Linked DNA regions of Bradyrhizobium sp. WD16. The protein of the gene in region 1 interacts with the protein of each later gene in a pairwise test. Links are inferred from orthologs where the notes say so. Each region holds a gene or a part of one and is shown on either strand. Other genes may lie near its edges.

The links.
Region 2: the proteins of uvrB (region 1) and uvrA interact in binary tests that used the Escherichia coli proteins (3 or more experiments, as listed by UniProt). The link is inferred for Bradyrhizobium sp. WD16 from one-to-one orthologs.

The regions. Positions count from the first base shown.
Region 1 is NZ_CP028908.1:2,853,742-2,869,308, reverse strand. What follows is about bases 7,838-11,172. They hold uvrB (excinuclease ABC subunit UvrB), read left to right. Parts: upstream 7,838-8,206; coding sequence 8,207-10,972; downstream 10,973-11,172. Other genes in these bases: DB459_RS13280 (nuclear transport factor 2 family protein), read left to right, coding at 11,156-11,172; DB459_RS13290 (glutathione S-transferase N-terminal domain-containing protein), read right to left, coding at 7,838-7,952. Also shown: DB459_RS13325 (hypothetical protein), read left to right, coding at 168-338; DB459_RS13320 (1-acyl-sn-glycerol-3-phosphate acyltransferase), read left to right, coding at 697-1,536; DB459_RS13315 (DUF1501 domain-containing protein), read right to left, coding at 1,902-3,167; DB459_RS13310 (DUF1800 family protein), read right to left, coding at 3,171-4,646; DB459_RS13305 (cysteine-rich CWC family protein), read left to right, coding at 4,763-5,002; pobA (4-hydroxybenzoate 3-monooxygenase), read left to right, coding at 5,070-6,242; DB459_RS13295 (glutathione S-transferase family protein), read right to left, coding at 6,535-7,230; more of DB459_RS13290, read right to left, coding at 7,242-7,837; more of DB459_RS13280, read left to right, coding at 11,173-11,584; DB459_RS13275 (nuclear transport factor 2 family protein), read left to right, coding at 11,812-12,243; DB459_RS13270 (hypothetical protein), read right to left, coding at 12,316-12,486; DB459_RS13265 (hypothetical protein), read left to right, coding at 12,783-13,730; DB459_RS13260 (hypothetical protein), read left to right, coding at 13,935-14,354; DB459_RS13255 (hypothetical protein), read left to right, coding at 14,863-15,003; DB459_RS13250 (hypothetical protein), read right to left, coding at 15,218-15,367; DB459_RS13245 (MaoC family dehydratase), read right to left, coding at 15,510-15,567. UniProt on the Escherichia coli protein: The UvrABC repair system catalyzes the recognition and processing of DNA lesions. A damage recognition complex composed of 2 UvrA and 2 UvrB subunits scans DNA for abnormalities.
Region 2 is NZ_CP028908.1:4,612,991-4,628,719, reverse strand. The notes cover bases 5,079-8,575. They hold uvrA (excinuclease ABC subunit UvrA), read left to right. Parts: upstream 5,079-5,384; coding sequence 5,385-8,375; downstream 8,376-8,575. Other genes in these bases: DB459_RS21385 (SPW repeat protein), read right to left, coding at 8,423-8,575. Outside these bases: gyrA (DNA gyrase subunit A), read right to left, coding at 1-1,439; DB459_RS21405 (MarC family protein), read left to right, coding at 2,313-2,930; DB459_RS21400 (single-stranded DNA-binding protein), read right to left, coding at 3,098-3,601; DB459_RS21395 (outer membrane protein), read left to right, coding at 4,065-4,793; more of DB459_RS21385, read right to left, coding at 8,576-8,806; DB459_RS21380 (GNAT family N-acetyltransferase), read left to right, coding at 9,227-9,499; DB459_RS21375 (chloride channel protein), read right to left, coding at 9,762-11,537; DB459_RS21370 (aminotransferase class IV), read right to left, coding at 11,562-12,482; DB459_RS21365 (amino acid ABC transporter ATP-binding protein), read right to left, coding at 12,515-13,294; DB459_RS21360 (amino acid ABC transporter permease), read right to left, coding at 13,319-13,984; DB459_RS21355 (amino acid ABC transporter permease), read right to left, coding at 13,995-14,729; DB459_RS21350 (transporter substrate-binding domain-containing protein), read right to left, coding at 14,797-15,729. UniProt on the Escherichia coli protein: The UvrABC repair system catalyzes the recognition and processing of DNA lesions. UvrA is an ATPase and a DNA-binding protein. A damage recognition complex composed of 2 UvrA and 2 UvrB subunits scans DNA for abnormalities.

The DNA.
Region 1 (15,567 bases):
AGCGCGGTGGATCTGATGCTCGTATCAGCATCGCAGCGAATTCGTCGTACGAGCGTCCGCTCCGATTGAATCGGAGCGGAGAAGGCTCCAGTGCCGCCACAATCTCGGCGGCGCCCTGAGGCACCTTGGCCCGCGACTGATTCGTCTGGGCAGCCAAAGGTTTACTCATGTCCCGGCCGTCGGCCTCTCGGCACGGCTTCGACCATCGCCGCGTTCTCGCCGCCTCGCATCGCTGCAGCATCGTTGCGGCATCGCTGGCGATCGGCTCGCTATCGCTCGGCCTGATGGTCGCCCTCACGGTGCTGTCGATGCGGATCGCGGCGACGATGCCGGCGTGAGCCACAGCCGGCGTCAGCAAACCGGGCTTCTGAGAAACGGCGCGGCAGGACCGGGCAAGCTGTGGATGCGGCCCCCGATGTCATTAACCCGAAACAAGCCTCAGGTAGCGTTTCAGCGCGTCGAAGACCATGTCCCCGACGGGCTCTGCGCCGCCGGGTGGGGGCAGCTCCGCGTCCCGCCACCGGCTTTCGCTTTCGCCGGATCTGCCATCGGCGGTCCTTGCCGGCTCCGCATCCCGGCAGGACCGCCCTTTTTCTCGGTCTGTTGCAGTTTCGCGTCTGTCGCAGTGGGTATCCAGCGCCGCCCGTTCTGCGCTACATCGTCACGGAACCTCATCCGCCTCGCGCCAATGAAGCCATGATCCGCCTGCCCTTCCAGTTCATCACCCTGGTGCTGCTGACCCTGGCGCTGCTACCGTTCCAACTCGCGGGGCTGCTGTTTCGCTCACCGCTGCAACGCCTTGTGCCGCAGATCTTCCATCGCGGCGTCTGTGCCCTGCTCGGCATCCGCATCAACCAGATCGGCCGCCGGTCCGCCAACGGACCGCTGCTGATCCTCTCCAATCATGTCTCGTGGCTCGACATCATCGTTATCACGGCGACGACCCCGGCCGTCTTCGTCGCCAAGCACGAAGTGGCGTCGTGGCCGGTGTTCGGCTGGCTGGCCAAGCTGCAGCGCACGGTGTTCATCGAGCGCGAGCGGCGGCACAAGACCGGCGAGGCCGCCGCCGCCATGGCGAACAGACTGAGCGGCGGCGACGCGGTGGTGCTGTTCGCCGAGGGCACCTCCAGCGACGGCAACCGCGTGCTGCCGTTCCGCTCGGCGCTGGTCGGCGCGGTCCATCACACCCTCGGCAATTCCGCCCATCACGACAGCGTCACGGTGCAGCCGCTCTCCATCGCCTATACCGGGATCGGCGGCGTGCCGACGGGCCGCGCCCTGCGCGATCGCCTCGCCTGGTATGGCGATCTCGAACTGATCCCCCACATGCTCGGTGTGCTGCGCAGCGGTGCTGTCGATGTCACCGTGAGCTGGGGCGAAGCCGTCGCCTATGATGTCTCTGCCGATCGCAAGGCGATCGCCCGTGCCGCCGAGACCGAGGTTCGGCGCATGACCGCAGCGGCGCGGCGCCGCCCCGGCCTCGCTCCTCCCGCGCCGCAGCCCGCCCCGTCTTCCGAGCCGGCGCTGGCGACCTGACGGCCCTCAACACGGCGAAACCACTGCCCGCCGTCGAGGCGGTGAGCTAGTGTGGCGTCTCGCAATTGCCTACCGCCTTTGCGGCAAGCCTCTCGTAGGCAATTGCGAGACATAAGCCACACTAGCACTTTGATTTTGCTAGTGTCCCGATGTCTCCGAATTACCGTGCGAGGGTGAGGCAAACGAAGCGGTAATTCGGAGACAGGACACTAGTGTCCTGTTTCCAACGTTCGTAGAAGCGCCTGCTGCAAAGGAATACGAACGCTGAAAACGGGACACTAGCTCGGCGGAGGACTCCGTTCCACCGCAGCAACGTCGATGATGCACGCCGCTGTCGCCGCTCAGGCGATCAGGCGATCAGGCGATCAGGCGATCAGGCCGCGAACCGGCCGGACGGCCTCGCTCTCGGGGAAGACCGCACTCGCCAGCACCCGCTCGCTCAGGCCGAGATGGTCCTGCAGCACGCCCTTGACGATGCCGCGCAGGTCAGTGGTCGGCTTGAGATCGCGCCCCTCGTAGAGGCTGGCCGCAGCAAGGCCCGGCCAATCGGCGATGACACGCCCGCCCTTCACCGCGCCGCCGGCAAGCAGTGCGATGGTGCCGGTGCCGTGATCGGTACCTTCGGTGCCGTTGATGCGCGCCGTGCGGCCGAATTCGGTGGCGACGACCACGACCGTATCGTTCCAATGCCCGCCGAGGCCGCTCTCGAAATCGGCCAGCGCGCCGTCCAGCCCGCCGAGCAGTTGTGCCAGCCGTCCCACCGGACCGCCTTCGTTGGCATGGGTGTCCCAGCCATCGAAGGCCAGCGCTCCGATCCTCGGGCCATCGTCGGCTGCCATCAGGCGGGCAGCGCCGCGCGCGGCAACCCGCATCGCATCGATCCCGGGCTTGGGCCTCATGGCATCTTCGTCACGCTTGGCGATCCTGTCGATCTGCACGCCCTGGGCGAAGGCCGCCGCCAGCGCCGGGTCGCGGTGCTTGTAGAGATCGAGCAGGCGCATGATGGTGTCGTCGTCGGCCTGCGGCATGGCCGCGGGCGCCCAGCCCACCGTGGGCGCGGCGCCGCGCAGCACCAGCGGCGCCACCGGCCCGATGGCGAGCGCGCTCGCGACCGGAGCGCCCCGTGGCAGCGCCGCGACGACGCGATTGAGCCAGCCGGACTGCACCCGGCCGGGCCCCGGAAAGCCGCTTTCGAGGACGTCCTGGCCGTCGAAATGCGAGCGCTCGCGATAGGAGGTCGCGACCGCATGCACCACCGCCGCCTTGCCGTCGCGATACATGCGGGCGAATTCCGGCATCGCCGGATGCAGGGCGAAGAAGGAATCGAGCGGCAGCGCTGCGTGCGAGCCGTCGCGGCTCAGGGCAATGGCGCCGTGGAGGGCGGCATAATCAGGATCGCCGAGCGGCGCCACGGTGGCAAGACCGTCGAGCGCGCCGCGCAGGATGATGACGACGAGGCGCGGATCGCGCGCGCCGGCGGCGCGGGCGAATTTCGGCAGGTACGCCCAGGCCGCGAAGCTGACGCCGCCGAGCAGCAGCGATCGCCGCGTCGTGCGGAAGCCGCGGCTGGCTTCGTCCTCGGTGCTCCCGGCCTGTTTCGGCCCGAACGGCTCGATCCCGAACGGCGACATGGCTCACCTCCTCTGGAATTCCGGCGACATCAACAACAGCGCCAGCGCCTGCTGGCGCGATTCGGCGCGGCCGACCGTCTGCCGCGTGTCGCTTGACGCGGCGGATCCGGCAACGATCTCGAGCAGGTCGCGGGCATCGACGGTGTCGGCGATACGCGAGGCGATCTGCGCCGAGACATCGAGCCTCAGCTTCAGCCCCTCGGGCGAACCCCAGGCCGCGACGGTGTCGGCGAAACCATTGGGCCCCGGTGGTCCCCAGAGCGGTTCGCCGAGCATGTTGAGCGGGCCGAGATAGCGGCCCGGCTCTTCCGGGATGCGCGACAGCAGCCGTCCGGACGCAACCAGGAATTCATAAGGGCTGCGCAGCTTGGTGAGCGGCGCCTGCCACGCCTCGTCGGAATCGAGCAATGCCAACGTCATCGCATGCAGGTCGCCATCTGTGGTCGCGAACACCTGCGCCAGGGTTCCGACCAGCGCCTGCGGCGGATCATCGGCGATGAAATGGCGGACGAATTTCGTGGCGATGAATTTCGCGGTGGCCGGATGGCGGGCGATATCGGCGAGCGCCGCTTCGCCCTGGGTCACGCCGGTGTCGGCATAGGTCCGGCGCAGCAGCGTCTGCGGCCCCGGCTGGTGAGCATTGGCGTTGAACGCGAAGCTGCCCGGCTCGCCCAGCTTGCCGTCGCGACCAGCGAAGGTCCATCCGGTGATGATGCGCGCGAGGGTGGTGACGTCCTCCTGGCTGTAGCCGCTGCCGACCCCGAGCGTATGCAGTTCCATGATCTCGCGGGCGAGATTCTCGTTGAGGCCGCGCTTGCGGTTCTGGCCGGCCCGGGAGTCGGGGCCGACCGACTGCTGGTTGTCGAGGAAGAACAGCATGGCCGGATGCTGCTCCACCGCCTCGAGCATATCGGCGAAGCGGCCGAGCACGTGGGGGCGGATGGCCTCGCGCTCGAACGAGCCCGCCCAGATGTGAGCAGGCTGCCCCTTGGTGATCGAAATGCAGAAATGATTGGACCAGAACGCCACAAGGCGCTCGACGATGCCGACCTCGGCAAGACTGGCTCGCTGGATGCGGGCGAGCGCCTCGGCGCGATAGGTCCGCTGCACGACGTCGAGCGGTTTCGGCGGCAGCGGACGGGGCGGCGGCGGAGACTGGCTGACGGACGGGGCGGAGGTTTCGTTGCCGGCGACGGCCGCTGCGGAGGAGCCGGAGGCCAGAGCAAGGGCCGCGAGCTTGGCATTGGCCTCGCGCTCCTTCCGGACCTCCTCCTGATAGTCGAACAGCTGGCGCGCCAGGACCGGGGTCGGCAACAGCCCCGGGACTTCGAGCAGCGCCGCGCCCGGCTTGCCGATCTCGGCTTTGACAAAGCCGCGCGGGTCGGAAGCAGCAGCAACGTAGTCGCCCGAGGCGCCGCCCCGTGCACCAAATCCGAACCTGTTCAGCGCCACCAGGGCCAGTTGCGGATCGCGGGCCATTGATCTCGTCCCATTCCACCGGTTAGTTGGGGCCGTCGCCCTCGTGACCGGACGGACTATAGAGAAGCGCGTGATGAACCCGACATGAAGGATTGGTCGAAAATGCGGTGGCGGTCATGACAATTTCGTCAGGGCGGAACGCAGCGGGCGAGCGCCGGACGGCCTGTCCGCGGTGTGGCACCGTGTTCGGCTGCAACCTGTCGGGCGGCTGCTGGTGCAACGATATCAGCGCACGCCTGCCGCTGCCGACGAATGACGAGGACTGCCTCTGCCCGGCCTGCCTGAGGGCGGTGGCCGACGCGGCGAGGCGAACAGCCGACGATCGATCCAAGACGTCTGATTTGTCCAAGTCATAGTCGGAATTATCCATCCTATTCGGCGCGCCGATGATCTAGACCCCCCCTGCATCGACAGGGAGGTCACATGAAGGTTCAAGTCTGCATCATCGGCGGCGGGCCATCGGGGTTGCTGCTTTCGCAATTGCTCCATCTGCGCGGCATCGAGAATATCGTGCTCGAAAAACACACGCGCGAATATGTCCTCGGACGCATCCGCGCCGGCGTGCTGGAGCATGGCTTCGCCAAGCTGATGCGGGAAGCCGAGTGCGGCGAGCGGATGGATCGGGAAGGCGAGATCCATCACGGCTTCTTCATTGCCCATGACGGCATCCTCGATCGGGTCGATCTGCATAAATACTCCGGCGGCAATTCGGTCGTCGTCTATGGCCAGACGGAGCTGACGCGCGATCTCTACGACGCCCGCGATCGTGCGGGAGGCATGGTCGTCCACAATGCCGAGGACGTCGCGCTCCACGACCTGACGACCGATCGGCCTTTCGTCACGTACACGCGGGACGGCGAAACGCACCGGGTCGACTGCGAATACGTCATTGGCGCCGACGGCTTCCATGGCGTCAGCCGGAAGTCGATCCCTGCGGACAAGATCCGGGAGCACGAAAAGATCTATCCCTTCGGCTGGCTCGGCATCCTGTCGCGGACCAAGCCGGTCTCGCCCGAACTCGTCTACGCCAAGCACGATCGCGGATTTGCACTTTGCTCGCTGCGCTCGCAGGTGCTGAGCCGGTATTACCTGCAGGTGCCCCTGACCGATACGCTCGACCAGTGGGCGGACGATGAATTCTGGGCCGAGTTGAAGCGGCGGCTACCGTCCTCGGTCGCCGGGCAGTTGATCACGGGCCCTTCGATCGAGAAAAGCATCGCGCCGCTGCGCAGCTTCGTCGCCGAACCCATGCGCTACGGCCGACTGTTTCTCGCCGGCGATGCAGCCCATATCGTGCCGCCGACCGGTGCGCGTGGCCTCAACAGTGCGGCGTCCGACATCTACCATCTCTACCATGCGATGCTGGATCATTATCGCAATGGGTCGGATGCGGGCCTCGATGCGTATTCCGACCGCGCGCTGGCACGGATCTGGAAAGCCCAGCGCTTCTCCTGGTGGATGACGACGCTTCTGCATCGGTTTCCCGAGCAGATTTCCTACGATCAGAAGCTCCAGGAAACAGAACTCAATTATCTCTTTTCGTCGGAGACGGCGTTGCGCCTGCTGGCGGAGAACTATGTGGGGCTGCCGTTCTGATTTCGATCTGAACCAGCCTGCCCGAAGGCGGGGCCCGACGGCGATGCGCCGGGTCCCGACAAGGCCGGAATCGTCCACGCCCAATTCGGTGTCGGGCGGCATGTCCCAGCGCCATGGATCAGCCCTGCTACACCTCTGTGGGTCGAGCCCAACTGATCGGCAGTCGTGGCGAATGGCACGACCTATCGCCAAAACCAGACCGAGCGCTACGCGAAGATCGTCAGGCGGCCGGGAGCCATATTCGCCGCGGCGTCAGCCGGCCGCGGCGCGCGGCGGGCCGGCTGACGTCCGCTCACACCGGATAGCCTTCGCACTTGCGGGCGAGGCCGTCGAAGGCGTCGAGCAGGCGCTGGCGCCAGGCATGGACGGGATCGTCTTCCTTGAGCAGCCTGAACGGGCTGACGACGCGCGACCACTGAAAACCGCCGAACACCGCATAGTCGGCGTAGTTCGGCGCAGCGCCACCGATGAAGGACTGGGCACGCAGAGTCAGCCGCAGCGGATCCAGCGACTTGCGGAAATCCTCCACCCGGCTGTCGCGCGTCGCCATCGCCTCTTCCAGCGGCTTGCCCAGCCGGGCCTCGCGCGTCTGGCGGAAATAAGCCTGATCGTTCGGCGCGAGATGGCCGACAATGTCGACGGCGATCAGCGGGAAGATGCCGCCGACGGTGACGGTATCGGCCCAGGCATTGATCATGCGGCCCATGGCGCGGCCGCCGTCGCCCCCGAACAGCGACGGGCGATCTGGATAAGCATCCTCGAGATAGTTGGCGATCGCCCAGGAATCCGCCACGGCCCTGTCGCCATCGAGCAGCACCGGCACCTTCTCGGAGTTGTATGGCGCAAGTAGCGCCTTCTCCGTGAACCGCCAGGGAATGCTGTCGGCTTCCAGACCCTTATGGGCGAGCGCGAGGCGGATGCGCCAGCAATAGGGGCTGAACGGCCGACCGGCCTCCGCGCCCACCAGTTCAAACAGTTTCAGCCCCATTTCATTCCTTTTCAGTTCTTGACGACCGCAGCGGTCTGACCAAACAGCACCTTGCGCTGCTCCTCGGTCCTGATGGTGCCGGCCGCGGCATCCGGATTGATCTTTTCGGTGAGCGCGTAGGCGCGCTCCGTGGCCGGACGCGCCCGGATGGTCTCGAACCAGCGCTTGAGATGCGGAAAATCATCGAGGTTCTGACCCTGGCGCTTCCACGGTACGACCCAGGGATAGCTCGCCATGTCGGCGATGGAATAATCGCCGGCAAGAAATTCGCGATCGGCGAGACGCTTGTTCATGACGCCATAGAGACGGTTGGTCTCGTTGACATAGCGATTGATGGCGTAAGGCAGCTTCTCCGGCGCATAGGTGCCGAAGTGATGGTTCTGCCCCGCCATCGGGCCGAGACCGCCGACCTGCCAGAACAGCCATTGCAGGACGTCGTATTTGACGCGCAGATCGCTCGACAGGAACTTGCCGGTCTTCTCGGCAAGATAGGTGAGGATCGCTCCCGATTCGAAGATCGCGACCGGCTTGCCGCCGTCCACCGGCGCGTGATCGACGATCGCCGGCATGCGGTTGTTGGGCGCAATCGCCAGAAATTCCGGCTTGAACTGGTCGCCGGCGCCGATGTTCACCGGAATGATCTTGTAGGGCAGGCCCGTCTCCTCGAGAAACATCGTGATCTTGTGGCCGTTCGGGGTCGGCCAGTAATGCAGGTCGATCATCGGCATGGTCCTCCGGCAAACTTCATGCGTTTGCATGCAACTGGCGGCACTTCACTCAATTCGGCCGGCGAAGTCAATCCCGCAGCTGCTGCGCAGGAGTGCGCGGCGAGGAGACGGTTCGCGCCCGTCGCGATGAGCGGGCGCCTGGCGCCTTTCGAGCGGGGCCAAGTTCCATCGGGTTGCGCATTCGGCGGGTGTCCCCATCCTTCGCAGGCAGACTTTCAAAGCCCGGCGATTGGACCCATATTGGCGCCATGGCAGCCCCCTCCGACAAGAACAAGACGCCGCGGACGCCGAAGTCCAAGGCGCATCGTCCAGACGTGCAGCCGATCGCGCCGGCCCTGGCCGAATTGCTCAATCCCGCGATCAATCGCGGCGAAAGCGGCGTCGGCTCGCAGACCGGCCTGCAGCCGCCGCCGGAGACGTCGCGCGACCGCCGCGACAGCGAGGCGGCAGTGCATCGCGCCCGCGCCTCGACCAAGGCCGCGCAGGGCCAGCCGTCTGGTCTGCCCGGTGGCGACGGTTTCGGCGAAGCGCCCCAGGCCAATTACGGCACCACCGCCACGGTGCCGGTGATGGATCCGGAGCTCGCCCGCCAACTCGGCCTCGACGTCGAGGACGACGACACGCTGGCGCGGCCGGCGCGCAACAAGATGGAGGCACTCGGCGTCAAGGCCACCGCCGAGGCACTGGAAGCGTTGATCCGCGACGGCCGGCCGGAGTTCCGCAGAGGCGACGGCAGCCTGCAGGTGTGGACACCGCACCGGCCGCCGCGCCCGGAAAAATCCGAAGGCGGCGTCCGCTTCGAGATCAAGTCGCCATTCGTGCCCAGGGGCGACCAGCCGCAGGCGATCAAGGATCTGGTGGAAGGGATCGAGCGCAACGACCGCACCCAGGTCCTGCTCGGCGTCACCGGCTCGGGCAAGACCTACACCATGGCCAAGGTGATCGAGGCGACGCAGCGCCCGGCGATCATCCTCGCGCCCAACAAGACGCTGGCCGCCCAGCTCTACGGCGAGTTCAGGAATTTCTTCCCCGACAACGCCGTCGAGTACTTCGTTTCCTATTACGACTATTACCAGCCGGAAGCCTACGTTCCTCGCACCGACACCTATATCGAGAAGGATTCGTCGATCAACGAGCAGATCGACCGGATGCGGCACTCCGCAACCCGCGCCCTGCTCGAGCGCGACGACGTCATCATCGTCGCCTCGGTGTCCTGCATCTACGGTATCGGCTCGGTCGAGACCTATACGGCGATGACCTTCGCGCTGAAGAGGGGGGATCGCATCGACCAGCGGCAGATCATCGCCGACCTCGTCGCCCTGCAATACAAGCGCACCAGCGCCGACTTCAGCCGCGGCACCTTCCGCGTCCGCGGCGACACCATCGACCTCTTCCCGGCGCACTACGAAGACCGCGCCTGGCGCGTCAACCTGTTCGGCGACACCGTCGAGAGCATCGAGGAGTTCGATCCGCTCACCGGCCACAAGAGCGACGAGCTGGAATTCATCAAGGTCTATTCCAACTCGCACTACGTCACGCCGCGGCCGACGCTGCTCCAGGCCATCAAGGGCATCAAGGCCGAATTGAAGCTGCGGCTCGACCAGCTCAACGCCCAGGGCCGGCTGCTGGAGGCCCAGCGGCTCGAACAGCGCACGACCTTCGATCTGGAGATGATGGAATCGACCGGCAGCTGCGCCGGCATCGAGAATTATTCGCGCTATCTCACCGGCCGCAGGCCGGGCGAGCCGCCGCCGACGCTGTTCGAATACGTGCCGGACAACGCCCTCGTCTTCATGGACGAGAGCCACGTCACCGTGCCGCAGATCGGCGCCATGTTCCGCGGCGATTTCCGCCGCAAGGCGACGCTCGCCGAATACGGCTTCCGTCTGCCGTCCTGCATGGACAACCGCCCGCTGCGTTTCGAGGAATGGGACGCGATGCGGCCGCAGTCGGTCGCGGTGTCGGCGACGCCCTCCGGCTGGGAGCTGAACGAGAGCGGCGGCGTGTTCGTCGAGCAGGTGATCCGTCCAACCGGCCTGACCGATCCGCCCGTCCACATCCGCCCCGCACGCACCCAGGTCGACGACCTGGTGGGCGAGGTCCGTGCCACCGCGGTGGCGGGCTATCGCAGCCTCGTCACCGTGCTGACCAAGCGCATGGCGGAGGATCTCACCGAATACCTGCACGAACAGGGCATCCGGGTGCGCTACATGCATTCCGACATCGATACCATCGAGCGCATCGAGATCATTCGCGACCTGCGCCTCGGCGCATTCGACGCGCTGGTTGGCATCAATCTGCTGCGTGAGGGCCTCGACATTCCCGAATGCGCGCTGGTCGCCATTCTCGATGCCGACAAGGAAGGCTTCCTGCGCAGCGAGACCTCGCTGATCCAGACGATCGGCCGTGCCGCGCGCAACGTCGACGGCAAGGTGATCCTCTATGCCGACCAGATGACCGGTTCGATGGAGCGCGCCATCGCCGAGACCGACCGCCGCCGCGAGAAGCAGATCGCCTACAATGTCGCCAACGGCATCACACCCGAAAGCGTGAAGAAGTCGATCGGCGATATCCTCAACAGCGTCTACGAGCGCGACCACGTGCTGGTGGACGTCGGCGAAGCCGGCCTCGCCGACGACGTCGTCAGCATCGGCCACAATTTCGAGGCGGTGCTCGCCGACCTCGAAACCCGCATGCGGGAAGCGGCCGCCGATCTCAACTTCGAGGAGGCGGCGCGACTGCGCGACGAGGTGAAGCGCCTGCGCGCCACCGAACTCGCCGTGGTCGACGATCCCACCGTCAAGCAGCGCGTCGTCGCCGGCAAGGCCGGTGCCTATGGCGGCGCGCGCAAATATGGCGACGCAGCCAATCTGCCGCCGCGGTCATCACGCGCGCGCAAGCCCGACCTCGATGAGATGGGGCCCGGGCCGGAATCGCGTCCCTGGCGTCCAGGCAACGCGCCGCGTTCGTCGGGCGGCGCACCCGGCCAGCGCGGAAGATTCAAGAAGCGCTAATTGTGCGTCCAATTGTCGGCATGGCAATAACGTTAATCTCGCTGGCGGCGCCGTCATCCTGCACGATCGGTAACATTTTACTGGTATTGAACTTGATCGTCGCAGCGATCTGTCCGATGTCGAGCCCGGATCTCAGACCAAGGGTTCGGTTCGTCGATGTCGACACGGTCAGCGCGCGAATGCGTGATCAAGTTTCTGGATGCCTTCTACGCCGGCGACATCGCCGGTGCCGAGGCATGTTGTCATGAGGGGGTGAGTTCGCTCACGCATGCGCCCGTGGATCTGTTTCCGCATCTCGGCTTGAAGCAGGGCCGCGCCTGGCTCGGCGAAATCATTCGCATCCAGCAGCAGCGCTTCACCCAGCGCCGCCACGTCTTGCGCTTCATCGCCGCCGATGGACTGCGGGTGGCAACGATCTGCGATCTGACTTTCGCCAAGCGTCGCGACGGCCGCGTCGTGCAGGTCTCGGCCGGCGAATTTTTCACCCTGAGCGGCGGGCGCATCTTCGAGCACCGCGCCTACTTCGATTCCTTCGACCTTGTGCAGCAACTGATCGGGCGGGACCTCACCGGCGAATTCGCCCTCGAACTGGCGGCGGCCATGCACGCCTGAACACGCCCCACTCAACGCCCCGGTAACATACAACCACTAGATGAGCGACCGCTGAACGCCGGCCCATGCGATCGCATTTATGCATTGCAATAAATACACTGGTGGCGCGGCAGTGCCGTTTGTATACGAATGACATTGGAATGCAGCAACTCTTGCCCCGGCGCCGTTTTCTGGCGCCGCGAGGGCCGTTTGCTGTTCGACAGCAGCCATTTCCGGAGCCTATCCCAATGACAGAGCACAGCCTCTGGCGTTTGTCGCATGCATTGCGCGGGGCCATCGATCACGGCCAGATCGCTGCGGTCGCGGCCCTGGTCGACGACGATGTCGAATGGGCGATCTACGGCCCGATCGACATGTTTCCATTTCTCGGCGCCCGGCGCGGCAAGGCTGCCGCGCTCGAGGCGTTGAAGCAGATCGCCGACAATGTGCGAATCCGCCGCTACGAGCGCGAGCAGGTCGTACTCGGCGACGAGCAAGGCTCGGTCCTGACCCGCTTCAGCCTGACGACCCGCGACCACAACCAGCCGATCAGCGTACGCGCGGCTACGTTCGCGAGATTCAAGGATGGGCGACTGATCTCGCTGCGCATGCTGCTCGACACCTTCGATCTCGTCGAACAGGCCCTCGGCCAGCCGATCCATCTGCCGACGGCCGTCTGATCACAACACAACGGCAAAGCGAAAGGCGGCCTCGCATCGCGAGGCCGTTGTCATGCGCGCGACGAAAACCCGTCAGGACCGGCCATGATGCCGTCCCCCGCAATGACCTCCCATATCAAGGTTGGCAACGACCGGGATGGCATGCTGACGACCCTCGTCGGTGGCGGCCGGTGCGGCCTTGGCCGGAATGGCCGCCGCAACCAGCGCAATGGCCGCCGCGATAACCAGTGCGTATTTCTTCATGTCGTGCCCTCCACGGTGACGACAATCAAACGCCGACGACAATCACGGAATGCTCACCTGGTTCCGCCATCGCCCCGCCTGACATCCTGCCCGACCGCAATGCCGCCCGTTGCGACTCCGCCCGGACACAATTTGGCAAAATATTGGGCTATGGCTAGTGTCCTGTCTCCGAATTACCGCTTCGTTTGCCTCACCCTCGCACGGTAATTCGGAGACATCGGGGGCACTAGGGGGCTTCCTGGATCCTGGCTTGCATCACTGTTGGCATTCACGCTTTTTACTCGCATCACGCTTCCATGTGTGTCCGATCCATCTCTCGCGGTCTGATCTGTCGGCCGGTCCTCGCGCTCCTGCTCGTGATGACGCTGGCGCCACCGGCGCAGGCAGGCGAACCCGGCTCCGATCCCGCCACCGATCCGCCTTCTGACCCTTGGGCCTTCATCAGGCCGGAGACGCTGCCGGCTGCCGCAGACGAACAGTCCGCTGCCGAGGCCAAGGACGCCGCCGCTGAAACCAAGGACACCGCCAGCGCCTTGCCCGATCCTGCGGCCGTCGACTGGAGCGTGCTCGACAGCAGCCCGTCCGGGCCGCGGGAGCGGCCGAAGCGCAGCACCGCTCGCAGCGACGGCGGTGGAGCGGCCTGGTCGCGCAGTGACCGGCCGGGCGCGACGGCCTTGAGCGTCAAACAGCCACTGCTGCCGCTGTGGGAGACCCGGATCGGCGCCGACATGACCGTCGCCGACGGCCAGACCAGCGTGCCCTTACCGGAGAAGCTCGCCAGCGACGGCCGATTGTGGGAATCCTCGGGCGTCGCCTGGGCCGCCATGACGGCGCCCGGCCTCGGTTCGCTGTGGGACAAGACCGCGATCGAGGCCCGCGTCGATCCGACCCAGGACCAGAGCAGGCTCGGCACCTCGATCAGCAAGACCCTGCCGCTGGAAGGCAACGCCACCTCGCTGACGCTCCAGGGCGGCTACAGCAGAATCGAGCAGACCGTGCTGCCCCGGTTCGGCGGGCGCACGGTGTCCGGCATCGAGGCCGACCGATCGGCCAAATTCAACTTCAACACCACTGGAACCAGCCTGATCGCCGGCGAAACGCTCGACGGCACCGAGAAATGGCTGCGCCGGGTCGGCGCCGAGCAAAAGCTGTTCGGCGACATCACCGTGGCCGGCACGGTGAGCGAAACCTCCACGGGTGGTTTGAGCAAAAGTCTTACGGCGGGCTTCAAGACGACCTGGTAGAGAAACGCCCGGCGACGATAACCTGTTGATAACGAAAACCTTAAATTCCGATCGATATCGAGGGAATGCCGGTCAAGCGCCGCAACTTGGCCGCGCTATCGTCAAATTCGACTGAACTGATGACCGCCTGACGTCGTCGTGCGGGGGACAAACCGCGCTGGCGCCCTGCCAACATGCTTAGACACACGAAAGAGGACACAGCCGATGAACGCCACTCGCCCGGAAAAGACCGAGCCTCTCGAGTCCGAGGCCAATCTCGCCGCCGTGACCGAGGTCGAGGCCGGCATCCGCGACTTCGTCCGTAACGACGTCGCCTATCTGCGGCGGCCCGGAGTCGGGACTGCCCCCTCAGGAGAGCCTGCGCTCGACACCACCGCCGAGGCGACCGTCAACAGCGTCAATTCGCTGATCCAGCGCGTCGCCGGCACCTCGTTGAGCGAGATCGAAAACCTGGTCTCCGAGCTCGAAGCGCTCCGCGACCTGCTCCACAACGAAGGCCAGCGTGTCCAGCGCGAGATCGCCGGTTATGCCCAGCTCAGCCAGGCCGCAATGAAATCGACCCGGATGATCGCCGACAACGTCGCGCAGTGGAAGCGCGCCGCCGAAAGCGTGCGCCAGTCCTGATGCCGGTCCCCGGTGTCCCGTCTCCGAATTACCGCTTCGTTTGCCTCACCCTCGCACGGTCATTCGGAGACATCGGGACACTAGTGTGGTGGATCTGACGCTCGTTTCAGTATTGCAGCGAGTTCTTCGAACGCGCGTCAGATCCAAAACCACACTAGAATCATAATGATGCTAGTGTCCCCTTGTTTCCAACGTTCGTATGAGCGCCTGCTGCAATGGGATACGAACGTTGGAAACAGGACACTAGCAAAATCAAAGTGCTAGTGTGGCTTATGTCTCGCAATTGCCTACGAGAGGGTTGCCGCGAAGGCGGTAGGCAATTGCGAGACGCCACACTAGAATGCACGAACCGCCGCCCTCGGGGCGGCGGTTTTCGTTTGGGCCGAAGCAGTTTGAGCTGCCCCACCACCAAACCTCCCCGGTGAACCAGCGCCGCCTCCGGCGCGACCAACGTTCCAGCGCGGCGCCAATGTCCGCCGTACCAGTCGTACCGAGGGCGGGCTCGCAGTTGAAATCAATCCGGCCAAGCGATTCAGATCCCATCGCCGTCGCGCCGCCGGCGGCGCACAACATGGGCAAGATCATCATCCGTTTCGTGGCTCTGCTGGCAGCCGCCATTCTGGTCATGGCATTCGCCTGGAGCCGCTGATCGAGGGAGGCTCCGCAACGGCGCCACGGCATCGCAGAGCGGACAGCGACAGCGCGCGACGGTCGGGCCTTCATTGGGGGAAAAAAGAAGGGGACTGGGTCGCCGGGGGCCTGAACACTTCGGCCAGCGCGCTTGAGTCGATACGCTCGAGTCGATGTGTTCCGATCGGCGTGTTCTGGTCGATGCTTTCAGATCGGTGCGCGCTTCGGTCGGCTCAGCGAGCGTAAGACGCCGAAGCGCTGCCGTCGAGCGTGTAGCCGCTATCCGCCTGGCTCTTGACCACCTGTACCGTGGTCAGCATCACCGCCAGCGTCACGGTGGCGAAGATGAAGCCGACAATCTTCAGACCGACACGGTCCGCCATGGTCTTGTCCCCGTTTTCTCGTTGTTTTGTCGGGCCTCGCCACAACGGGTTCGAAACCCCGGCGACAAAAAACGTCCGACGGCACCATCTGTGTAAAATCTTAACGAAAGCTTTAACCCTGCCCTGGGCGAGCGAGACGGCCTCAGCCGGTACGCCTCGGCACGAAAGCGGTGCCGATGCAGGAATAGACCAGCTCGCCG
Region 2 (15,729 bases), 1.8 Mb from region 1 along the record:
TTGTCGAGTTCGTCGGAAATCTCGTCTCGGCCGAGTGCGGTGAGCCGCTGCAGCCGCAGGTCGAGGATCGCCTTGGCCTGCTCCATCGACAGCCGAGCGGTGCCGTCGGCATTGAGGTGATGGCGCGGATCGTCGATCAGCGTGATCATGGCGGCGACGTCCGCCGCCGGCCAGTCCCGCGACATCAGGGTGTCGCGAGCGGTCGCGGGATCGGGCGAGGTGCGGATGACGCGGATGATCTCGTCGATATTGGCGACTGCGATGGCGAGACCCACCAGGATATGGGCGCGGTCGCGGGCCTTGTTGAGCAGGAACTTGGTGCGACGCGTCACCACCTGCTCGCGGAAGGCGACGAACAGCGTCAGCAGGTCCTTCAGGTTCATCACCTGCGGCCGGCCGGCGTCGAGCGCCACCATGTTGGCGCCGAAGCTCGTCTGCAGCGGGGTGAACTTGTAGAGCTGGTTCAGCACCACCTCGGGGACGGCGTCGCGCTTGAGCTCGACGACGACGCGCATGCCCTCGCGATTGGATTCGTCGCGCAGGTCGGCGATGCCCTCGATCTTCTTCTCGCGGATGAGATCGCCGATGCGCTCGACCATCCCCGCCTTGTTCACCTGGTAGGGGATCTCCGAGATGATGATCGCCTCGCGATCCTTGCGGATGGTGTCGATCGTCACCTTGCCGCGCATGATGACGGAGCCGCGGCCGAGGTGATAGGCCGCGCGGATGCCCTGGCGGCCGAGAATGATGCCGCCGGTCGGGAAATCCGGCCCGGGCACGATGCCCATCAGGTCGTCGATGCCGAGCGCGGGATTGTCGATCAGCGCGATGCAGGCATCGATCACTTCGCCGAGATTGTGCGGCGGGATATTGGTCGCCATGCCGACGGCGATGCCGCCGGCGCCGTTGACCAGAAGATTGGGAAAGCGCGCCGGCAGCACCGACGGCTCGCGTTCGGAGCTGTCGTAGTTGGGCTGGAAATCGACCGTATCCTTGTCGATGTCCTCGATCAGGGTGTGCGCGGCCTTGGTGAGACGGGACTCGGTGTAGCGCATGGCCGCCGCGGTATCGCCGTCGACCGAGCCGAAGTTGCCCTGGCCGTCGACCAGCGGCACCCGCATCGAGAAGTCCTGCGCCATGCGGACCAGGGCGTCGTAGACCGACTGGTCGCCATGGGGATGGTATTTACCGATGACGTCGCCGACGGTGCGGGCCGACTTGCGATACGCCTTGTTCCAGTCGAAGCCGTTCTCGTGCATGGCGTAGAGAATGCGCCGATGCACCGGCTTGAGGCCGTCGCGCGCGTCCGGCAGCGCCCGCGCCACGATCACGCTCATGGCGTAATCGAGGTAGGATCGCTTCATCTCATCGGAGATAGAAACCGGGCGGATGTCGACCGGCCCGGAGGCGCCGGATTCCGGATTATCTTGATCGGCCAAACGCAAAAATCCCCACGACGAATCAGTCCGGGAGATATAGGCGATTCAGAGCCCCGCACCAACCCCTTTCGCCGCCGAAACGGCCTATAAAATCCAATTAAGTCAGCTGCTTATCGCTAGTGTCCTGTCTCCGAATTACCGCTACGTTTGCCTCGCACTCGCACGGTCATTCGGAGACATAGGGACACTAGCAAAATCAGAGTGCGAGTGTCCTGTTTCCAACGTTCGTACCCCATTGCAGCAGGCGCTCATACGAACGTTGGAAACAAGGGGACACTAGTGTCCCGTCTCCGAATTACCGCTTCGTTTGCCTCACCCTCGCACGGTCATTCGGAGACATCGGGACACTAGCAAAATCAAAAAGCTAGTGTGGCTTATGTCTCGCAATTGCCTATGAGAGGCTTGCCGCAAAGGCATAGGCAATTGCGAGACGCCACACTAGCATCATTATGATTCTAGTGTGGTTTTGGATCTGACGCGCGCTCGAAGAACTCGCTGCAATACTGAAACGAGCGTCAGATCCACCACACTAGTGTGGCTTAGGTCTCGCAATTGCCTACGAGAGGGTTGCCGCGAAGGCGGTAGGCAATTGCGAGACGCCACACGAGTGTCCTGTCTCCGAATTACCGCTCCATTTGCCTCACGCTCGCACGGTAATTCGGAGACATAAAGGACACTAGCAAAATCAAAGTGCTAGTGTGGCTTATGTCTCGCAATTGCCTACGAGAGGGTTGCCGCGAAGGCGGTAGGCAATTGCGAGACGCCACACTAGCCGGGAGATCTCGGCAGCAGCGCCGTGCGGACCGCTTGCGGCGCTCCTTGCGGCACTCTATCGCTCGGCATCCGGAAGGCGGCCCGCCGAGGACATTGCGCATGCTCAACGATGCCCTGACCGCCCTCGTCACCCTGCTCGTCGTGGTCGACCCGATCGGCATCGCGCCGGCCTTCCTCGCCGTCACCGACAACCAGCCGCCGCGTGTGCGCAACGCCACCGGGCTGCGCGCCGCGGCGATCGCGTCCGCCATTCTCGCCGGAACGGCGCTGGCCGGAAGCTGGTTGCTGGATCGCCTGGGCATCGGGCTGCCGGCATTCCGGATCTCCGGCGGCATCCTGCTGTTCGCCATTTCGTTCGACATGGTGCTCGGCTGGCGCCCGGCCCGCGACACCCGCCAGGCCGAGGACGCCGTGGCCGAGCACGTCCGCGATGTCGCCGCCTTCCCGCTCGCCATTCCGCTGATCGCCGGTCCCGGCGCGATCACCGCAACCCTGCTTCTCGCCGGCAAGGCGGCAACGCCGGCGGCGCTGGCATCGCTGATCGCCATCATCGCCGTGACAGGCCTGCTCTGCGCCCTCGCCTTCATGGCAGCGGTGCGGGTGTCACGCGCCATCGGCATCACCGGCAACGTCGTCCTGTCGCGCCTTTTGGGCATCGTTCTGGCCGCGCTCGCGGTCCAGTTCATTCTCGACGGCGCCCGCAGCGCCTTCGGCTGAGCAAATCTGAGGCTGAGCAAATCTGACGCGCAGCGGCGTCGCCTCCGCCCCAAAGCAGCCCAAAAGCACCCCAAAAGCAAAACGGCCGGCGCCGCTATCGACGCCGGCCGCAAAACTGCTGCGCAAGGATCAGCGGACGCAACGCCCGCCGCTGGAAAACGTCCCCGTCAGAACGGGATCTCGTCGTCCATGTCGCCGCCACCACCGCCGCCACGGCTGGGGCTGGGGTTGCCGGAGGACACCCGTCGCGGCGCCCCGGAGGACGGCCCGCTGGAACCGAAATCGCCCTCATCGGCGAAGCTACCGCCACCGCCGCCGCCACGCCCATCGAGCATGGTCAGAGTCGAATTGAAGCCCTGCAGGACCACCTCGGTCGAGTACTTCTCGACTCCGCTCTGGTCGGTCCATTTCCGTGTCTGCAGAGCGCCTTCGATGTAAACCTTCGCGCCCTTCTTGAGGTACTGCTCCGCGATTTTGCAGAGCCCCTCATTGAAGATCACGACGCGGTGCCACTCGGTCTTTTCCTTGCGCTCACCGGTGTTCTTGTCGCGCCAGGTTTCCGACGTGGCGATCCGCAGATTGGCGATCGGGCGTCCGTCCTGGGTGCGCCGGATTTCGGGGTCGGCGCCCAGATTACCGACCAGAATGACCTTGTTTACGCTTCCCGCCATCGCACTCTCCGTTCACACACCCAAATCGACACACCCAAGCCGGCTCGCGGCGGGGTTCTCCGTCCCGACCCTATAACCTGCCAGGCGCCGCTCCGGCTCGGCTGCGCGACCACCGGCGCCGCCTTATCCACACTTCCACGCCCAGCATCGCACCGCGGGGCCCATCGTTCTTATTATGTTCCGCCGCCGATGTAAACCACCAGCCAGGGCGGCATTGAAGCACCGGCAGGGTGCCTGCGCTGCCCGAAATGTGTCAAAAGATGCGCGGATTTTGCCTCCACCGGCGGAAATATGCTAAACAAATCCTAAACTTAGTCGGAGTCACTTCGTGACGAGGTGTTGCATTTGGGAGACGGCTTTTCGATCCGGATTGGACTATGGTGTTCCCAACATCGGCGCTTGCGACGATTGTTTCTTGGGATTTGCGCCGCCAGTTGCGGCGGAGATGTAAGTGGAGAGAACGATGAAGAAGATTTTGCTGGGTAGCGTGGCGCTGGTCGCGCTGGGCACGGCTTCGGCCTTTGCCGCCGACCTTCCGGCCCGTACCTACACCAAGGCTCCGGCCTATGTGCCGGCCCCGATCTACAACTGGACCGGGTTCTACATCGGTGGTCACATCGGTGGCGCCTTCAACGGCAGCGACAACATCTACGGCAGCGACGGCCGGTTCGCCGGCGGTGTGCAGGGCGGCGCTGACTATCAGTTCGCCCCGAACTGGGTGCTCGGTATCGAAGCCGAATACACCTGGGCCGCGCGCGACACCACCAACGTGCTGTTCACCGCGCCGCCTGCCTTGGTGCCGTTCACCGTTCAGGGCCGCAGCAGCGACTTCGGTTCGGTCACCGGCCGTCTCGGCTACACCTGGGGTCCGGCGCTGCTGTACGCCAAGGGCGGTCTCGCCTTCCGCGGCAACAACGACAACGTGAACGTGTTCAACACCGCCACCGGTGCGCCGCTCGCCTTCGCCGTCAGCCGCAAGGACACCGGTTACACCGTCGGTGCCGGCCTCGAGTACCTGTTCACCCCGAACTGGTCGGCCAAGGTCGAGTACCAGTACTACAACTTCGGCACCACCAACATCTCGGTGCCGGCCGCCGGCGGCGTTGTCAGCTACCGCGACGACGTCCACAGCGTGAAGGCCGGCCTGAACTACCGCTTCAACTGGGGCGGCCCGGTCGTCGCCAGGTACTGAGCGAAGTACTGAGCGAAGTCCTGACGCATACTGACTGAGGTTCTCCACCGAGGACTCCGGTTCAGGACCACCACAAAAGCCCGGCTCCCGCGAGCCGGGCTTTTTCGTTTGGCGGCTCTTCGTTTGGCGTCTTGTCGTTTTGCCGGTACTCGTCGGCCCCGTTGCCGCCGGGGTATTCCTGCCCGGATATTCATTGCGGCTATCGGCGCGGCGCGGCACCGGCCGCCCTTGCCCTTCGCACCGACCTGAACCACATAGGGTTCACTCACCCCATTGGCTGTCGTCGGAACTCGTCGCGGCCCAATGCTTGCACTCCCCGATCCGGGCGCAGGCATCTCTTGGTGCGCGGCTCTTGATGCGCGGCTCTTGGTGCGCGGCGATGTTCTTGATATGTTCACTGGACAACTCGCGCCGCGAGTCGACCTGCACTTCCGGGCATCGCGGTGCTGTGGGACGATGGACGATACACCCCGACGGGTTGGTTGAGCTCTACGAACGATCGAACCGGGACACCAGCCTTCCATTCGCGATCGCCCGGCGCGCGAATGTCACGCAAGATCAGCGCCGCCGGCGCATCCGGAACTGCCACTGATGGACGAAGTTCTCAAGGCGAGCCGACGACAGATCGATGCCAGCAGCCGCGCCATTCGCATTCGCGGCGCGCGCGAGCACAATCTCAAGAACGTCAATCTCGACATCCCGCGCGACCGGCTGGTGGTGCTGACCGGCCTGTCGGGGTCGGGCAAATCCTCGCTGGCGTTCGACACCATCTATGCCGAGGGCCAGCGGCGCTATGTGGAGTCGCTCTCCGCCTATGCCCGCCAGTTCCTCGAGATGATGCAGAAGCCCGATGTCGACCAGATCGAAGGCCTGTCGCCGGCGATCTCCATCGAGCAGAAGACCACCTCCAAGAACCCGCGCTCCACCGTCGGCACCGTCACCGAGATCTACGATTACATGCGCCTGTTGTGGGCGCGGGTCGGCGTGCCCTATTCGCCGGCCACCGGTCTGCCGATCGAGAGCCAGACGGTCTCGCAGATGGTGGACCGGGTGCTGGCGCTGCCGGAAGGCACACGGCTCTATCTGCTGGCGCCGGTGGTGCGCGGCCGCAAGGGCGAATATCGCAAGGAGCTCGCCGAATATCTCAAGAAGGGCTTCCAGCGGGTCAAGATCGACGGCGCGTTTCATGAGCTCGCCGAGGCGCCTGCGCTCGACAAGAAGTTTCCCCACGACATCGACGTCGTGGTCGATCGCATCGTGGTGCGGCCCGATCTCGGCCAGCGGCTCGCCGAGTCGTTCGAGACCGCGCTCAAGCTCGCCGAGGGCCTCGCCGTGATCGAGTTCGCCGATCCGCCGCCGGGCGGCGAAGGCGAGAAGAAGACCGACAAGAAGACCGCCAAGATCCACGACAGGAGCGGTCCGGAGCGGCTTCTGTTCTCGGAGAAGTTCGCCTGCCCGGTCTCCGGCTTCACCATTCCCGAGATCGAGCCGCGGCTGTTCTCGTTCAACAACCCCTATGGCGCCTGCCCGGCCTGTGGCGGTCTCGGCATCGAGCAGCATATCGACGCCGAGCTGGTGATCCCGGACAAGGATCTGACGCTGCGCAAGGGCGCCATCGCGCCCTGGGCCAAGTCGTCGTCGCCCTACTACCTGCAGACCCTGCAGGCGCTGAGCAAGTTCTACAAGTTCACCCTCGACACCAAGTGGAAGGACCTGCCGAAGAAGACGCAGAACGCGATCCTCTACGGCTCCGGCGACGACGAGATCAAGTTCTCCTACGAGGACGGCGTCCGGTCCTACGACACCAAGAAGCCGTTCGAGGGCGTCGTCACCAATATCGAGCGCCGTTTCCGGGAAACCGAGAGCGAATGGGCCCGCGAGGAGCTGGGCAAGTATTTCACCGACGTTCCCTGCGAAGCCTGTCACGGCTACCGCCTCAAGCCCGAGGCGCTGTGCGTCAAGGTCGGCGGCAAGCATATCGGCGAAATCTCCGAACTGTCGGTCAGGGCCGCCGGCGAATGGTTCGCGGCCCTGCCCGACCAGCTCTCGACCCAGCAGAACGAGATCGCGGTCCGGGTGCTCAAGGAGATCCGCGAGCGCCTGACCTTCCTGCTCGACGTCGGCCTGAACTACCTGACGCTGTCGCGCGCCTCCGGCACGCTGTCCGGCGGCGAGAGCCAGCGCATCCGTCTCGCCTCGCAGATCGGCTCGGGTCTCACCGGCGTGCTCTACGTGCTCGACGAGCCCTCGATCGGCCTGCACCAGCGCGACAATGCGCGGCTGCTCGACACCCTGAAGCGGCTGCGCGATCTCGGCAACACCGTGATCGTCGTCGAGCATGACGAAGACGCCATCCGTCTCGCCGATTACGTCGTCGATGTCGGCCCCGGCGCCGGCATCCATGGCGGCCAGATCATCGCCCGCGGCACGCCCGCGGAGATCATGGCCAACCCGAAATCGCTCACCGGCAAATATCTCACCGGCGAGCTCGCGGTCGACATTCCCGAACGCAAGCCGCCGAACCACCGCCGCACCCTCAAGGTGGTGAACGCCCGCGGCAATAATCTCAAGAACGTCTCGGCGGAGATTCCGCTCGGCCTGTTCACCTGCGTCACCGGCGTCTCCGGCGGCGGCAAGTCGACGCTGCTGATCGATACGCTCTACAAGGCGATCGCGCGCAAGCTCAACAATGCCAGCGACGCGCCGGCGCCCCACGACCGCATCGAGGGGCTCGAGCACATCGACAAGATCATCGAGATCGACCAATCGCCGATCGGCCGCACGCCGCGGTCGAATCCGGCGACCTACACCGGCGCCTTCACGCCGATCCGCGAATGGTTCGCCGGCCTGCCGGAGTCCAAGGCGCGCGGCTACGAGCCCGGCCGCTTCTCCTTCAACGTCAAGGGCGGTCGCTGCGAGGCCTGCCAGGGCGACGGCGTCATCAAGATCGAGATGCACTTCCTCCCCGACGTCTACGTCACCTGCGACACCTGCAAGGGCAAGCGCTACAACCGCGAGACCCTGGAAGTGCTGTTCAAGGGCAAGTCGATCGCCGACGTGCTCGACATGACGGTCGAAGAGGCCGCCGAATTCTTCAAGGCGGTGCCGCGGATTCGCGAGACCTTCAAGACGCTGCACCGCGTCGGCCTCGACTACATCCATGTCGGCCAGCAGGCGACGACCCTGTCGGGCGGCGAGGCGCAGCGGGTCAAGCTGGCGAAGGAACTGTCAAAGCGCGCGACCGGCCGCACGCTCTACATCCTCGACGAGCCGACCACCGGGCTGCATTTCCACGACGTCGCCAAGCTGCTCGAGGTGCTGCACGAGCTGGTCAACCAGGGCAATACCGTGGTGGTGATCGAGCACAATCTCGAGGTCATCAAGACGGCCGACTGGGTGATCGATCTCGGCCCGGAGGGCGGCGACGGCGGCGGCGAGATCGTCGCCTGGGGGCCGCCCGAGGATATCGCCAGGGCGCCGCGCAGCCACACCGGCAAATTCCTCGCGCCGGTGCTGGCCAAGGCCAATCGTTCCCGCAAGCGCAAGCCGGCCAGCGCGGAATCCGGCGAGGCGGCGGAATAGCCGGTCCCGGTGAGAGGCGTTGGCGACGCAGGGTGTTTCGGCCCGCCTCAGCGCTTCACGCGCGATTGGTGCGCCAGATCCTCGTCGCTCACCTCCCAGTCCTGGTACAGCTCGAGCGCGGCCAGCAGGATGATGATGCCGGCCAGGGTCGAGTGCCAGAACCGCAGGGTACCGTCACCGGCATAGCCGAAGACGTAGGGCGACATCGCCAGCCAGACGCCGAGCCCGGCTTCGGCCACCTCTTCCCAGCGGCGCAGCACGACATATTCGAGCTGCGCCAGGAAGAACACCAGCCCCCCGACAATCAGGGCGTTCGCGACCGCCAGGGCGTTGCCGTGCTCGCCGGCGAGCCAGGGCGACAGCGCGATCACGAGACCGGCCAGCATGCCGAACCAGTCTTCCCACGGCCGGTGAGTATCGAAGAATCGCATATTGAACACGGTGGCCTCCTCTCCCTTGGGGAGCGGCAGTGGCTGGCCGGATCCGGCCGAGACGCTGAGCGCCCCGTCCCTGCGCCGCGAGCCCCAAACGGCTGCCAAACCGGCCGGGCCGGAGCCCGCAGCGTATGTCTCCCATGCAACGTAGGTGACCCCGCATTGGTTGCAAGACTGCTATGAATCCACCGTCCCCTTGTTTCCAACGTTCGGTAGGAGCGCCTGCTGCAATGGGATACGAACGTCCGAATTACCGCTTCATTTGCCTCACCCTCGCACGGTAATTCGGAGACATCGGGACACTAGCAAAATCAAAAAGCTAGTGCGGCTTATGTCTCGCAATTGCCTACAGGGGCTTGCCGCGAAGGGCATAGGCAACTGCGAGACGCCGCACTAGGATTCTGACGAGGGCAGCGCATGGGCAGCGACGTCGTCAATAATGCCGCCGGACACCGTTTCGAACTCGCGGTCGACGGCTCCATCGCTGCGGCCTATTACGAGCTTGCGCCCGGGGTCATCACCTTCACCCACACCGAGGTTCCGAAGGAGCTCGGCGGCCGCGGCATTGGCAGCCGGCTGGTCTGGGATGCGCTGGCGCAGGTCCGCCGCGACGGCCTGAAGGTGGTGCCGCGCTGCCCGTTCGTGAAAGCCTATCTCGACAAGCACCCGGAACAGGCCGACCTCGCCTGACGCCCGAGGTCAAACGCCATCACCGATGCCGGCGACCGATGCCATGAGCGATCCCCTGCCCTCGAGCGACGCCGTCCGCGACAATGCTGCACTGCAGCGCTTCGCGCTCGGGGTCGGCAGCGCGCTCGGTGCAAGTCGCGATTGCACGGTCATTCGGAGACATAGGGACACTAGCAAAATCAAAGTGCTAGTGTGGCTTATGTCTCGCAATTGCCGACGAGAGACTGGCCGCAACGGCGATCGGCAATTGCGAGACGCCGCACTAGGCCATGACGCCCTCGTTGGCACGGCGGTCCAACTCCTCGCTGTATTTCCTCAAGGAATGCTGTTCGGTCAGCAGCCCGACGACCTGCTTATGCGTAAAATCGTCGATCACCGCCAGGGCATCACTCTCTGCGTCGGAGAATGCCTTCATTGCTTCCCGAACATTCATGTCCGGCAGAAGCGCCGTGTCGGCGTGCTGAATGAGACCGGTGATCTCGCTGGCCTCCGCGCTGTCCCGGTGAGCCTCGGGCACAAGAATGATGCCGAGGTATCGGTCTGCCTGGTCGACGACAATGACGCGCTCAGTCGTCCCGAGCGGAAACTCCCGGCGGAACGCGGAGAGACTGCTGTCTGAACGAACGGTTCGGATGTCGGTGCGCATCATCCGTCCGACGGTCAGGTCGCGGATCCAGCCGACATCGGCGGCGCTTCGGATCGACTCGCCTCTCAGATGAAAGCGCCATGTCGCGAAGGAATAGCCGAAGGCCCGACGCACCGTGATCGACGAAATAACGGCCGCGGCAAGAACGGCGATGGTGAGAGGCAGACTGCCAGTGGTCTCGAGGGCAAGAAGCGCCATGGTCAGGGGCGCCCCGAGCACAGCCGTCGCCATCGCGCACATGCCCACGATGCCGACCACCAGCGTCGGAATCTTGAGGCCAAACAGCAGCATCCACCCGATCGCGACAAGCTTGCCGAGCATCGCCCCCAGAAACAGCGAGGCGAAGAACAGCCCGCCGCGGAAACCGGAGCCGATCGAGATTGCGGACGCGAGCGCCTTGAGGCCGATCAGCAGCATCAGGTATTGCGCCGTGAAATAGGCATCGAACCCGACATGCAGCGCGGAATGCCCCGAGGAAAGGACGGCCGGTGTGACAAGCGCGAGTCCGCCGACGCAGGCTCCGCCGACTGCGGGCCTCGCCCAAAGCGGCAGCCCGCTCCTGGTGAATACCGCCTCCACCAGCGCCACCGTCTTCATCATTGCGATGCCCAGCAGCGCGCAGAGAATCGCCAGGACGACGACCAGCGAATAATCCGACACGGACAGGCCGCCAGCGAACCCGACCTGGAACGAGACCTGCGCGAGAACGAGGCGCACGGTTCCGACCGCCGCGATTGCCGCGACAACGACCGGCGCCAACGTCGCGACCGAATAGCTCGCGATGATCAGCTCGAACGCATAGAATGCCCCGGTCAGCGGCGCATCGAAGGCCGCGGCGATCGCACCGGCCGCGCCACAACCGACCAATGTCCGCAAGTCGCTGCGCCGAACATGAAATATCTGTCCAAATCTCGATGCGACAGCAGAACCTATCTGCGTATAGCCGGCCTCCATGCCGATGGACGCGCCACATCCGTTGGAAATCATGGTCTGCAGGACGAGGAGCACACTGCCGGGAAATGGAATGCTCCCGCCACGAAGCGCGTTCGCCTCAATGGGATCGATGACAGCGATCTTCGCGCGTCGCGCCACGAGCAGGCTCACGAAGCCAAGCAGAAGTCCTCCCACCACAGGCACCACGGCGGCCCGCCACGGATCGATATGGGCGGCACCGCTGACCTCGTAGCCGTCGATCGCGAACAAGGCGTGATGCACTACCTCGATCGACGCCACCATGGCAGCGACGCACAACGCGCTGATGATGCCGATGCCTGCGGCGAGCAGCACCAGCCATATCTCGTCCGCGCGCACGAATTCGCGCAGAACAAGCGGCACCCTCCATCCAGCCAGCCCTTCACCTTCCGGCCTCGCCGCACCGAGCGGATCGCGCATGACCATTGTCGTGGCGGCGCCTTGTCAGGACGAAATAAACTCAGCGTAAAGACCTGCGATCCGCCGCGTGACCGGGCCGGGCTCCCCCTGTCCGATCCTTTTGCCGTCGATCCGGGTCACCGGCGTGATTCCGCCAAGCGTACCCGTTACGAATGCCTCGGATGCGCTGTACACTTCGGCCAGCGTGAAATCATGCTCGCGAACCACGCCGCCGTCCCGACCGAAGAGTGAGATCACCTTCTGACGCGTGATGCCCTTGAAGTTGAAGCGGCCCGTCGAGGTCCACAGTTCGCCGCCTCTCACAATGAAGAAGTTGGTGGAATTGCAGCTCGCCACGAACCCGTGCGGATCGAGCATGAGCGCTTCGTCCGCCCCTGCGTTGATTGCCTGAATGAGCGCCTGGATGAAGTTCAGCCGGCTGTGCGAATTGAGCCGCAGATCGAAGACGTCCGGCCCGCTGCAGCGAATGGTTGACGTGAAGAGGCTCAACCCCTTGGCCTTCGCTTCCGGCCTTGGCGTCTTGTACTCCGCCACGATCACGATGGTCGGCTGTCCCAGCGCAAAGCGTGGATCCTGGTTGGCCGTCTTCTTGGGGCCACGGGTAATCATCAGGCGCGCATGAGCGCCATCGGTCATGCCGTTCCTCTTGAAAGTCGACCAGATGGCTTCGACGATCTGGTCGCGAGTGAGACCAATATCGAGCTCGATCGCGCGTGCGCCTTCATACAGGCGATCGAGATGATCGTTCAGCGCGACGATGTTTCCGTTGACCAGACGGATTCCTTCCCAGACGCCGTCGCCGAGAACGAACCCGGCATCGAAAACCGACACCTTCGCCTCGTCCCGCTTGAAGAATTCGCCGTTGATGAAGATCATGACGCTGTCGTTGCGATCATCGTCGACGTAACCCTGCGAGCTGGTTCTGCTTGTGGCCAGTGTCGTCATTCTGGGGACTCCCGGATATGTCCGCTGCGCGGTTAGAAGGAAAACTCTGTAAAACGGCTGAGGAAGGCGCGCGTGCGCTCCTGCTTTGGGTGCTTCAACACCTCCTCGGGCGTGCCCACCTCATGGAAGACGCCATCGGCGAGGAAGATCACTTTTGTCGCGTAATGATATGCAAATCCGAGCTCGTGGGTGACCAGCAGCATCGTGCGCCCTTCGTCGGCAAGCGCGCGGATCACGCGCAGGACTTCGCCGACAAGCTCGGGGTCGAGCGATGAGGTCGGCTCGTCAAATAGAAGGATCTCCGGCGTCATCGCCAGCGCGCGCGCGATGGCGACGCGCTGCTGCTGGCCGCCCGAAAGACGGCTCGGATACGAATCGACCTTGTCCGCAAGACCGACCTTCTGAAGCTCCCTCAGCGCGCATTCGCGCGCTTCCGGTTTCTTCATTTTCTTGACCGTCACCAGCCCTTCCATGACGTTTTCGAGTACCGTCATATGCGGAAACAGATTGAACTGCTGGAACACCATGCCGACGCGTTCCCGAACGGCGCAGAGCTCGCGTTCCGGATAGCGCCTTTCGTCGGGGCTCCCGCCGACCGGCTTCCCCAGAATCTGACCGTCCAGCTCGATCGTTCCCGAGGTTGGGATCTCCATGAAATTGAGGCAGCGCAGCAGCGTACTCTTTCCGGAGCCGCTGCCGCCGATGATGGCGATGCGCTCGCCCGCCTCTACGGCAAGTTCGATCCCGCGCAAGACATGCAGGTCGCCAAACCGCTTCTGCAGATTCGAGACGCGAAGAATGGATTTAGACATGGCACTCTTTCCAGACGTTCGTCATCAGCTTCTGCTTGCCATGCGGCGCTCGAGCTTCGTTGAAATGTAACTGCCGGGATAGATCAGGAAAAAATAGATGAGGGCGACAGTGGTGAGGATTTCAAGAGGACGGTAGTACGTCGAGCTCAACAATCGGCCCTGATACATCAGCTCATGAACCGACAGCACCGACGCGAGCGACGACACCTTGGCGACCTCGATCGCCCGGTTCGTAAACGCCGGGAGCATTCTCTTGAACACCTGCGGCAGCACGACCCGGCGCAACACGGCGGCCGGCCGCATTCCGAGCGCCTTCGCGCCCTCCCACTGTCCTGCTGCGATCGACTCCATTCCACCGCGAAAGATCTCGGCGGAATATGCCGAGGTATTGAGGCTTAGTCCCAGAAGCGCGGCGACGAATGGCGAAAGCTGAACACCGATGACGATCGGAAATGCATAGTAGAACCAGATCAGCTGGATCAGCACCGGGGTATCCCGGAACAGTTCGATATAGAGAAGGCTCGGAACGCGCAGCAACGGGGTTTTCGAAACCCGGCACAGCGCCAGCAGGAAGCCGAGACCGAGGCCGACGGCGATGCTCGGCACCCAGAGCTGGATCGTGACGAGCAATCCCCGAAGGAGAACCGGAAGGCTCTGCAGGACGAGCGCAAAATCGAAATGATAGCTCATGACCACGGCCTCATTGCCGATAAGCGGTCATGCGCGCTTCGGCGACGCGCGCGAGCGCGCTCGCGGAAACCAGCAGAACGACGTACATCAGCGCGATCGTCGTATAGACCTCGAGCGGACGAAAGGTTTCGCTGTTGACCAGCATCGCCTGGTACATGAGATCGGCGTAAGCCAGCGTTGAAGCCAGCGCCGTCGTCTTTGTAAGTTCGAAGGAGCGCTCGACAAACGGAGCGAACATTCGTGTCAGAGCTTGCGGAATGATCACGCGGCGCATCAGCTGCGATTGCTTCATGCCCAGCGCCTTTGCGCCCTCCCACTGCCCGCGCTCGATGGACACAATCCCGCCTCGAAATACTTCGGCATAAAACGCGCCGGACTGCGTGGAGAGCGCGAGGACCGCAGCGACGAAAGGATCGAGGCTGATGTTTGCCACCACGGGCAGAGCGTAGAAGAACCAGAAGAAATGAACGATGGGCGGCGTGTTGCGATAGAACTCGATCAGGATCGTGGCCGGACACGACAGAACGCGCCTCGGCGCAAGCCTCAAGAACACGAGGATCAACCCGATGACGACGCCGAGCACGATCGAGACAACTGCGATCTCGACCGTGTTGATGAGGCCCGTCAGAAGCAGGCCCGAACGCGCCAGCACCGGCGCGAAGTCCCATGGATAGGTCATAGGCCCCTGACCGTCATCGGCCGCAAAGACCGCCGGCAAACGCCGCCCCGCCCCGCGGCTGCGCATCGCCGGAAGGCATCATCACAAGCAACTGCGGGGGGCGCGGAGGCATCCGATGCCGTCCCATGGATGCTCACCAGGCCTCTTTGATGAGGCCGGGAATTTCATCGGCGTCGATGTGTTTCGACGCGAGATAGTCGCGGAACATCTGGTTGGGGACCCCGGCTTTGTAGAGCTCGGCGAACTGCCCGTTCACCCAATCGCGGAATGCGGTGTTCTGCTCCTTGCGCAATCCCGCGCTGGTCGCCACCGGAGTGACGGGACTTGGCAGGATCACCTTGCCCAGCTTCAGCCGCGCGTACTGCACGACCAGTGCGGGGTGGAACTGGACGACGATATCGACGCGTTTGGCGGCGAAGGCAGCGATCGCCTCGTCGTTGTTCGAGAAGCGATTGATCGCAGCCGACTTGACGATCGCGGTAATGTTCTTGTCGAGCGAGGTTCCAAGGGTGACCCCGATGCGGGTGCCGGGCTTGTCGATGGCGGCCCACGACATGAACGGGGCTTCCTCCGGAATCAGCGCGCCCATGGCGTAGTAGAACAGCGGCGTATCGGGAAAGTCGATTGCCTTTTTCCGCTCCTCGGTCGGATCAAGCACAAACATCAGATCGATCTGGTTGGCTTGCAGCGCGGCGACGGCATTGGACCATGTGGTCTCGACGGGCACCATTTCCACCCCGAGATCGGCTGCGAGCCTTTCGCCCATGGCAACGCCGACCCCGGTCCATTTCTCGGAGAGCGGATCCTTGAAGAACCACGGCTCCGCCGAAGTGACCCCGATGCGCAACTGCTTTCTCGCCTTGACCTGGTCTAGTGTCGAAGCGTCCTGCGCGAAGACGGGAATGGAGCTGAAATTGGCTGCGGCGACTGTCGCGAAAGCCATAAACTTGCGCCTGCTGAAGTTCATTTCCATTCTCCTGAGGTGAGTTTCTTGTCTGCGGCTTTCGGGGCTTCCCTGTTTCCGAAGTCCTGAGTTAGTTGCGGCATCTTCCGGACAACGAACTTC